Regions from separate parts of the Rothia sp. ZJ932 genome, predicted to be linked through region 2. Evidence: riboswitches for the same ligand, from Rfam matches in the RefSeq annotation. Region 2 holds a riboswitch; each other region holds the start of a gene.
What was found. A riboswitch is a leader RNA that binds a small molecule or an ion and turns the genes downstream of it on or off. The one in region 2 is predicted to bind S-adenosylmethionine.

Region 1: it holds a riboswitch for S-adenosylmethionine, as region 2 does, so the genes downstream of both, JR346_RS07800 (O-acetylhomoserine aminocarboxypropyltransferase/cysteine synthase family protein) here and JR346_RS09350 (LLM class flavin-dependent oxidoreductase) in region 2, are expected to answer to the same signal.
Region 3: it holds a riboswitch for S-adenosylmethionine, as region 2 does, so the genes downstream of both, JR346_RS08490 (nuclease PIN) here and JR346_RS09350 (LLM class flavin-dependent oxidoreductase) in region 2, are expected to answer to the same signal.

What each region holds. Positions count from the first base shown of each region.
Region 1 is NZ_CP070480.1:1,702,923-1,706,198, forward strand. Features, by position in the region: gene JR346_RS07800 (O-acetylhomoserine aminocarboxypropyltransferase/cysteine synthase family protein) at 1-1,154, opposite strand, end outside; SAM riboswitch class IV at 1,307-1,441, opposite strand; gene JR346_RS07805 (S9 family peptidase) at 1,648-3,276, shown strand, end outside.
Region 2 is NZ_CP070480.1:2,045,090-2,048,365, reverse strand. Features, by position in the region: gene JR346_RS09355 (AMP-binding protein) at 1-1,280, opposite strand, end outside; SAM riboswitch class IV at 1,584-1,724, shown strand; gene JR346_RS09350 (LLM class flavin-dependent oxidoreductase) at 1,816-3,276, shown strand, end outside.
Region 3 is NZ_CP070480.1:1,860,384-1,863,659, forward strand. Features, by position in the region: gene JR346_RS08475 (DUF6350 family protein) at 1-15, opposite strand, end outside; gene JR346_RS08480 (SDR family oxidoreductase) at 142-918, shown strand; gene JR346_RS08485 (plasmid stabilization protein) at 940-1,374, opposite strand; gene JR346_RS08490 (nuclease PIN) at 1,371-1,577, opposite strand; SAM riboswitch class IV at 1,617-1,747, opposite strand; gene JR346_RS08495 (hypothetical protein) at 2,056-2,865, shown strand; gene JR346_RS08500 (DEAD/DEAH box helicase) at 2,953-3,276, shown strand, end outside.

The sequences.
Region 1 (3,276 bases), 340 kb from region 2:
GAGTGAAGGTGCAAGGCGTCGACGAAGTTCTGGGCGGTAGTGGCATCAGCGTTTTTGAGGGTGAAGCCCAGCACCGCGCCGGGGCCGTTGGGAATGTATTTCTGTGCCAGCTCGTAGTAGGGCGATGAGGGTAGCCCCGCCCATGTCACCGATTCAACAGCTTCGTGGGTTCCAAGGTACTCAGCGACTTTGCGAGTGTTCTCAATGTGGCGTTCCACGCGCAGCGAGAGGGTTTCAAGACCAATAGCAATGTTGAAGGCGTTGGTGGGTGAGATTGACGAACCTAAATCGCGCAACAGTCCCACGCGGGCTTTGATGATGTAGGAGACGTTGACGCCAAAGGGTGAATCCGGTCCCAGATCACGGGCGTAGACCAACCCGCCGTATCCCTCGTCCGGGGTGTTGAACAGGGGGAACTTCTCGGGGTCTTTACCGTAATCGAAGTTGCCCGAATCAACGATGACACCACCAACCGACGTACCGTGCCCACCCAAGTATTTAGTGGCAGAATGAACCACGACGTCCGCGCCCCACTGGATGGGGTTCAGTAGGTAGGGGGTGGGAATGGTGTTATCAACAATTAGGGGCACTCCCGCCTCATGTGCAACGCCTGCAACACCCTCAATATCAAAGACATCGCCGCGCGGGTTCGGCAGGGTCTCACCGAAGAAAGCCTTAGTGTTGGGCTGGACCGCTGCTTTCCATGCCTCAAGGTCATAAGGATCTTCCACGAAAGTGGTTTCGATACCAAAGTTCTTCAAGGTGTACTTGAGCAAGTTGTATGACCCGCCATAGAGAGAAGGGGATGCAACAATATGATCGCCTGCGCCCGCTACGTTAATGAGGGCGTAGGTGGTTGCTGCCTGACCAGACGCTAGCAGCAGCGCGTCCACACCGCCTTCAAGGGCTGCAATACGCTTCTCTACTGCCTCTTGAGTGGGGTTGTTGATGCGGGTGTAAATAGGACCAAGCTCTGCCAGGGCGAAACGGTCTGCTGCCTGCTGAGAGTCTTTAAAAACAAAGGATGTAGTCTGGTAGATCGGCAGTGCGCGAGCGCCGGTTGCCGCATCGGGTTCTTGCCCGGCGTGAATCTGCTGTGTTTCGAACTTCCACCCGGTGGGGTTTGAGGGGGTGGGAATAGTGCGCTCTGACATGTATGCCTCCAATAAGTTTTGTTTTTCTTAGTGGGGCTGATGCGTACAGGGGTTGTTTTTACCCGTACACGGTCAAAGTTTCTTGAGCACACAGTACATCTGAACCCTTAGTATTACCTGCTGAGAGTGACAAAGAGTCTGTAAGCGCATCAAGCCCGCGTTTGTAACGTTTGGTGCTGCAAGGCTTAGAGCCTTGCAGTCGTTACCCGGTCTTCACCCAGGGCACCCCACCGCGGTTGGAGGGTTGCCGACCAGCTAGCTGGGGCTTAGCGCTGGCTCTCATGACCTGCCTCTATGTTTTCGTATGCACCGGTGCCCGGTCAAGACAGCCCGAATAGATTTCTTAATGTGTAAACATTACGTCAGATATTAAGCCGCCGAGATCCTGCTATAAATCAGGTTCTCGGCGCAGGGGTATGAGCTTCTTACAACACCGCCCACAGCGTAAAATGATTTTTTAAGATTTGAACTCATCGCTCAGGAAGTAAACCCTATGGTTACGCATCAGCCCCCCGTAGCAGCCCAGCATCCGACCGTTCGCACTTTTCATGAAGATAGTGTCAGCGACTCTTACGAGTGGTTGCGCGATAAAGACAGCGAAGAGGTTTTAGCTCACCTGCACGCTGAGAATGCCTACACTGAGCAGGTCACAGCGGATCAACAACCGCTCCGCGAAGCAATTTTCAGTGAGATTAAAGAGCGTACCCTTGAAACTGATCTCTCGGTGCCAGCCCGTAAGGGTTCGTGGTGGTACTTTGCGCGCTCGGTTGAGGGTGAGCAGTACCCGGTGATGTGCCGGGTTGCCGCGTCCACTACTGACGATGATATTGCCGATTACACTCCCCCGGTGATTGAACCGGGCGTTGCCCTTGCCGGTGAGCAGGTGCTACTCGATTGCAATGAGTTCGCCCGCGAGCTACCCTACTTTTCTTTGGGTGGCTACAGCGTGAGTTTCGATGGGGCGCTGCTGGCGTTCTCGGTTGATTCCAGCGGCGATGAGCGCTACACCCAGCATTTCTTGGACTGTTCTACCGGCACCCTGTTAGATGAAACTATCGACAATATTTTTGCGGGTTCTTTTCTAACTCCCGATGGTTCATCGCTGATTTATACGGTTGCCGATGAGTCGTGGCGTCCCTATGAGGTGCGTAGGCATCTACTGGGTTCAACGCAGAAAGATCAGCTGCTCTTTCATGAAGCGGACGCGGGTTTCTGGTTGGGTGCCGAAATTTCTAGCGACCAGTCCTCGCTCATTATTGAAGCCGGTAATAGTGAGTTCGCCGAGGTGTATGTGGTTGCCCTCGATGCGCTCGATAGTGTGGACGCCGCCCACCTCACCCCTGTCATCTCGCGAAATGAGGGTGTGCAGTACGGGGTTGAGCCTGTGACCGTTGCGGGCAGTCAGCACCTGCTCATTGTGCATAACTTTAGGGCAGTTAATTCTGAGGTGGTGTTAGCACCAGCTGTCCCGATGCCTTTTAACCAGTTGAAGAACGCTTGGGTTCAGGTTCTGCCCCATCAAGAGACCGTGCGTGTTGAGGGCGTGGCGCTTTCCCGCGACCGTCTGGTTGTTGCTGCCCGCGCTAACACCACGAGCAGACTCTTTTTTGCCCCTGTCTCTGCGCTGCAAGAGCTCATGGTCAGTGGTACTTCACCTAAGTTTGACGAACCTGCCGATTTCACCGAAGAACTTTATACCTGCACGCTCAGTGCCGCGCACGGAGACTCTCCCGTGGTGCGCTTTAGCTACGGTTCGTGGGTCACTCCCACTCGCATCTACGATTACTTCCCGGCAACCGCCGTACTTGAGATGCGCAAGGAAACCCCGGTTTTGGGTGGCTTTAACCGCGAGGATTACCGTGCTTACCGGGTCTGGGCGCAGGCGTCCGACGGAACCGATATTCCCGTATCCATCATGCACCGCGCTGACCTTGATCTCACCCGCGAGCACCCTGTCTTGCAGTATGGCTACGGCTCCTACGAGGTCTCTATGGACCCGGCATTCAGCATCGCCCGCCTTTCGCTACTTAATCGCGGTGTCATCTTCGCGGTCGCGCACATTCGCGGCGGTGGAGAGCTGGGTCGTCAGTGGTACCTTGATGGCAAAAAACTCGCCAAGAAA
Region 2 (3,276 bases):
ATCGACTCGCCGACCGAGCCCAGCAGTTTGATCGAGGAGAAGTCGAACTTGCCTGCCTGCGGTCCTTGAGGGAAAGCTCCCATGAGGGAGCGAATCAGGGTGGGCGCGGTGTAGTAGTTGGTGACCTTGTAGCGCTCAAGAATCTCAAAATGACGCTCAAAAGTGGGGGTGTTGGGCGTGCCCTCGTAGATAACTTCGGTGACGCCGTTGACTAGCGGCCCGTAAATCTCGTAGGTATGAGCGGTCACCCAGGCAAGGTCGGCGGTACACCAGTGGACGGCTGACTCAACCTTGGCGGGGTCATTGACGGTGGAAAGCTCATCGGGGCGGCGTGTGCCGTCCTCCCCTTCAACATCGGGTAGCAAATCGTAGAGCAGGGCATGAGTGTAGGCGGTCTGCGTCAGGTAGCCACCCATGGTGTGTACTAGACCCTTGGGTTTTCCGGTGGTGCCGGAGGTGTAGATGATGAAGAGCGGATCTTCGGCATCGTGCAGGGGAGCCTCGTGGGTGTCGGGCACATTGGCAATGAGCTCGTGGTACCAAACATCGCGGTCTTGAGCCCAGGGCACGGACGCGCGCGCCTCCGCAGTGCCTGCGGTGCGGTCTACCACGATGATGTGCTCGATTTTGTTTTCGCCCGTACAGGCGTCATCGGCGTTGACCTTGACGGGTACTACGGAGCCGCGGCGGTTCTGTCCGTCGGTGGTGATGAGTACCTTGGCGCCGGTGTCTTCTACACGGAAGCGCAGTGCCTCGGCAGAGAAACCACCAAACACGAGGGAGTGAATAGCGCCAATGCGGGCACATGCCAGCGTGAAGATAATGGTTTCAGGAATCACCGGTAGATAAATGACTACGCGATCGCCCTTAGCCACCCCCAGTTTTTCAAGACCGTGGGTGGCTTTGGCAACTCGTTTTTGCAGTTCTGCGTATGAGATCGCCTCGCGGTCGCCGGGTTCACCCTCAAAAAGCAGGGCGGTCTTGTTCCCGCGTCCTGCCTCAACATGACGATCAACGCAGTTGTAGGCAACGTTGAGTTTGCCGCCTTCAAACCACTTAATTTTGGGAATAGTAAACTGTTCTACGCCGTCCGCATCAAGCCCCAGCGAAACCGGTTTCTTGAAGGAGTGGGTGTTCTCCTCGGTAAAGGGCACACCCCAGGTGAGACGCGCCCGCGCCTGATCGCCCCAAAACTGTATGCGCGCTTCATCAGAAATCAGCGCGGGGTTCGGGGTGGGATTAAACGGGTCAGAAAACGTGAAATCAGCGGGTAGTGCCACAAGAGTTCCTTTGGTCTTGCCTTCTTATCTACTGTTTAGAGTACGGAACAGGCAGGTACACCGCGAAGGCGTGACAAGAGATAACGAATGTGACAGTCTATGACGCTGGGTGGCTGTAACCGGGTGTCTGCACTCCGGGCATTGGGGTTCCTCCCGAACGTTAGGGAAAAGCCGCAACGCTCGGGCGTAAACCCAACACTCACCAAGAACCCTCTCTCGTCCACCCCTCAATAAACCGTCACATTTGTTATGTCGCGTCATAGATTGTCAGCCGTAACACACCTGCCGTAGGCTGACATCAACGATCATGAGACCCAGCGTTAAGCTCTGGCTAGTTGGGCGGCAACCCTCTCCCGTAGCGGGGTGCCCCAGATGAAGATCAGGCACACGGTGCGTCCCAACTACCCAATAAAACGGGCGGACGCGCGTGGGCAAGTACGGCGCCTGGCGCGCCTTCCCGCAAAAGACCGTGGCGAGCGGTGCAACGGGTTGCGGGTTTGCAAGAGATTCAAACCGTGCCGAAAGAGAACGCATCATGGCTGAGCAGGCTAACCCCACGACCGCTACAGGTTCTGAAGAGAAAAAGCGCATTGTTGTTAACGCTTTTGATATGACCACTACCAGCCACCAGAGTTTTGGTACCTGGCGTCACCCGCGTAACCGTGCTGATGAGTACAACACTATTAAGTACTGGACTGATTTGGCGAAGGTCTGCGAGAAGGGTCTGTTCGATGCGGTTTTTATTGCAGATGTGGTGGGCGTGTATGACGTCTACAAAGACTCGGTAGCTCCCGTGCTCAAAGATGGCGCTCAGGTGCCTGTGGGTGATCCTTTCTTGCAGATTTCTGCGATGGCTGCGGTGACTGAGCACCTGGGCTTTGGCGTGACTGCGGCGGTGACCTATAATCAGCCGTACACTCTGGCGCGTTCCTATTCCACTCTTGACCACCTCACCGGCGGACGTGTGGGTTTCAACGTGGTGACTTCTTACCTGCAGTCTGCGGCTGAAAACCAGGGTTTGCCCGGTCAGATTGAACACGATGAGCGCTATGAGATCGCTGAAGAGTTCTTGGATGTCTGCTACAAGCTCTGGGAGGGTTCCTGGGAGGACGGCTCAGTGCCGCGCGACCGCGAGAACGGCGTTTTTGCTGATGCTTCTAAGATTCACCCGATTTTGCACAAGGGTAAGCACTTCCAGGTTCCGGGCATTGCTTTGAGCGAGCCCAGCCCCCAGCGCACTCCTGTGATTTTCCAGGCGGGCGCGTCCTCTCGTGGGCAGGACTTCTCAGCTCAACACGCTGAAGCTATCTTCATTACTGCCCTGCGCCCGCACCTGACCCGCTTTCTCACCGACCGCATCCGCGAAAAAGTTGAGGCAGCGGGGCGTAAGCGCGATGACGTTAAGATTCTGGCGATGCTCTCTGTCATCGTTGATGAAACCGATGAGAAGGCGCAGGCGAAGTACGAAGAGTACAAGAAGTATGCTGACCTTGAATCATCACAGGGCATTATCGGCGGCTGGTCTGGTGTAGATCTTTCTCAGTTCGATGAAGATGAAGCTATCAAGTACGTGCAGACCGAAGCGATTCAGTCGTTCTTGACCCCCTTCACCCTCATGGACCAAGAGAACGAGTGGACGCGCAACGATATCGCCGCTCACTGCGCCACCGGTGGCATGGGTGAGGTGATTGTGGGTTCACCGCAGACTGTTGCCGATGAGCTTGAGCGTTGGGTTGACGAGGGAGGTCTTGACGGCATCAACCTCGCCTACCATGTCTCACCCGGCTCTTTTGAGGACTTCGTGGAGTTCGTGGTTCCTGAGCTGCAAAAGCGCGGACGCTACCGCACCGCCTACGAGGGCACTACCCTGCGTGAGAGCCTCTTCGGCGTGGGTAACACTAGGGTAGATGACCGCCACCCGGCAGCCAAGTACCGCGGCGCTTACGTGGGTAAGCCCTCAGCCGCCGATACTCCGGCACGCGACTTCTTGAAGCTG
Region 3 (3,276 bases), 180 kb from region 2:
GGCAGGGGTTTTCATCCCTAACATCTTGTCATGAACTCCCCCACCGTGTGAGCTTCGAGCCACTATTTGAGGCGAAATACCCCCGTTTTTGTGCAAGTTCACACCGAACAGTTACTGTGTGGCAGATAGAGTTGAACCACTATGACACTTTCTTCTGAACCTTTTGTACTGATTACCGGAGCCTCTGCTGGCATTGGCCGTGAGTTTGCCCGGCAATATGCCCAGCGTGGCTACCATCTGGTGATTCACGGTCGCAACCGTTCTGCGCTGGAGTCTTTAGCTCAACAGCTGACCCACCGCTACGGGGTGGAGGTTGAAATTCTTACCGCTGATCTAGCGGTGCCCCACGAGGTTGAACAGGTAACGGAACGCTTGAGTGACGCCGCCAAACCTGTAGAAATTCTTATTAACAATGCAGGGTTCGGCTTGGGTAAGGCTTTTGAGAACGCGAGTGTACACGAGCATGCGCAGCAGGTTGAGGTACTGGCGAAAGTTCCCTTGCAGCTCATGCACGTTGCTTGCCAGCAGATGCTCACCCGCGGTCGGGGCAGGGTTATTAATGTGGCATCGGTGGCGGCGTTCATGCCCAACGGCACCTACTCTGCGGTGAAGCGTTTTTTGGTGACGCTCAGCGAGTCAGCGCACCTGCAGTATGCACCCCGTGGCATTTCTGTCACCGCAGTGTGCCCCGGTCTCACCCGCACCGGGTTCCACGGAGCTATGGGGGTTGATGAACCCATGTTACCGGGCATTTTCTGGCTCACCCCCGAACAGATCGTACGCGAGGCTATCGACGCTAATCTGAAGGGTAAAGCAGTATGTGTTCCGTCACTGCCCTACAAGGTGTTGGTAGCGGTGCAAAAGATAATGCCCGCAGCTCTTGCCACCGAGCTGGTAGCGAGAACTCGCAATTACTAATGCACGGAAGGCTCTGTAGCTTTAGACCTCGAGGAAAGGGTTGCGGGCCTCCACACCCCACTGACGGTAAACCTCAGCTTTAGAACTTGCAATCTCTAGATGGTGGACGGTGGCAGTCGCCGCCATCAGCCCCTCTAGAGCAGCAGTGGGTAGAGGCGTTGCCGTTGCAGAACCTACAGCGTGCAACTTCACTTCAGCGTGACGTCCTGCCCATTCCAAAGCAACCGCAGCGTCAATATCAAGAACGTGTTTGCCGAACCTATCTACCAGTTCAGCGATCCACCGCTCGGTCTCGGAATACGGGTAAAGTCCCTTCAACTCGCCCAAGCTCAACACCGAAATGTAAAGCACCTTATACGAGTTGCGCCGTAAGAAAGCTACAACCTGCGGGTTGGGTTCTGCCTTGCGAATCTCGGCAAGAACATCAGAATCAAGCAGTAAACCGGCTGCGCTCATGCTGCTTTCAGTACACCGTAGTCAGTGGAGGGAATACCGGCAGGGTTAGGGGTGAGCAAGAAATTCAGGAACTCCCCACGAGCATTTGAGATGCGGGTGTAATCCTGAATGCTAATCGCAGAGTAACCCCCACGTGCAGGAACAGAAGCAGATACCAAATCCCGTGCAAAAGATTCGGTAGGGCGGATTGTTGTTGTAGGCATTGCCATGTTGCGCAGAAGATACCGCGCATTCCTTTCGAAACGCTGCTCTTGCCTGTACCAATCGTGACGCATGTATGCGTGAATACAGACCGCTTCGTCATCCGAGCCACCCGTGAACATGGGGTTGGCGTTCAACTAAAGTCGGAGCTTGTCAGTTGAAACTCTTGAAGCTGTTTCAATCATGGCAAGGCGCACAGAAATTTGCAAGTGTTTTTGTCAAAAAATCTTCGCAGAGCCTGCGATGCAGCTTCGATGGTTGCGCTCAAGACTTGACCGCCGTGCGTACACCTTACCCGTTATATACGCCCATCATCCGCTTGATACGGGCATTTTTTCGGTTGCCAGCTACCTACGCCACAGAAACACGCCTAAAGATACGCATGTCTAATTTCACAAACAGGGCACATTGTAGTTATCTAGAAATTGTTCCTACACTTGTAAGATATTCTTTATTCTTTTACCGAAGGTGGATTTTCACGTGAAAACACTCATGCACCGCGCCTTAGCAACAGCTGGCGTACTCTCAGTGGGTGTTTTATCAGCGTGTGGAAACATGAACGCTGAGGCGGACGCGCCTGCGTCCCTGAATACCGCAGGAATAGCCCAAGCAGATGCCAATGAAATTGCGGGCATTATTCCTACCCAATCGCAAATTTCAGATAAAGAAACTTTTAGCTATTTAATTGCTAATCCCATTATTGAAAAATTTGAACCTCAGTCATGGTTCAAATCCTCCCCCCGCAATGCCCTGTGGAACGCCGATCAGCTCACTGACAACGCAACAGCTATTCAAGAAAGCATTGACCGTTGTGCAGCCTACGAGCAAGTAGCGCCCGGTCTGATCGCCACGCCCTCAGAAGACTGGCTCGTGTCTTCCATTGACCGTCGAGAAATCCTGATCGGTCAAAGCGACGTTAACCAGATCGCCGGGTACAGCCAAGTGGTTGCTACCCCCTCAGCAAGCGATGCTGCCAACCTTTTTGCCGAAATCAAAAACCAAACCAATTCCTGTTCTAACGCTCTCAAAGCTGTTTACCCTCAAGCTGCTGACCAGTACTCCTTGCGGTCGCCTTCTATTGACCCACAGAGCGGCACAGTAACACTCGCTGGCACCTACCGCGGGCAGAAATTCCAACTCTCAGTGACCCACCGAGACCGCTACCTGATTTCCACCTGGTTCAAGACCCAGGTCTCCCCCGAATCTGATGTACGAAAGCCCATCGGAACTATTCACTCCCTGGCAGTGAGTAACGCAGAGGCAATACCCGCCAAAGCAGAATCAAAATAAACCGCACGAAACGCCCACGCTACCGCGCTTATCACTGAGCGTAGTAGCGTGGTGTTCTGTTAAGACCCTTACTTTGAAAGGACGCTCGTGGAGTCCTCGCAGCCCTTCCCCGATATTCCGGTGACAGCACCAACTATCTTGAGGCAGGTAGGGCACGGGGCGTACACCCGCGGGCAGGGCTACATGCGGCAAGGGCAAGTGCAGCGTTACAGCTTCGACTCCACCACCCGCGTCCTTGCAGGGAAAGTTAGTGGCAGCGGCGCTCAAACCTATGAAACGAGCGTTACCTTTCCAGCAACCACGATCCCCGGTTCTTTGGCTTTTTCTAGCTACTGCTCCTGCCCGGTAGGGTACGACTGCAAACATGCTGTTGCGCTCATGCTGACCGCTATTGATCGCTCCACCAAAGCA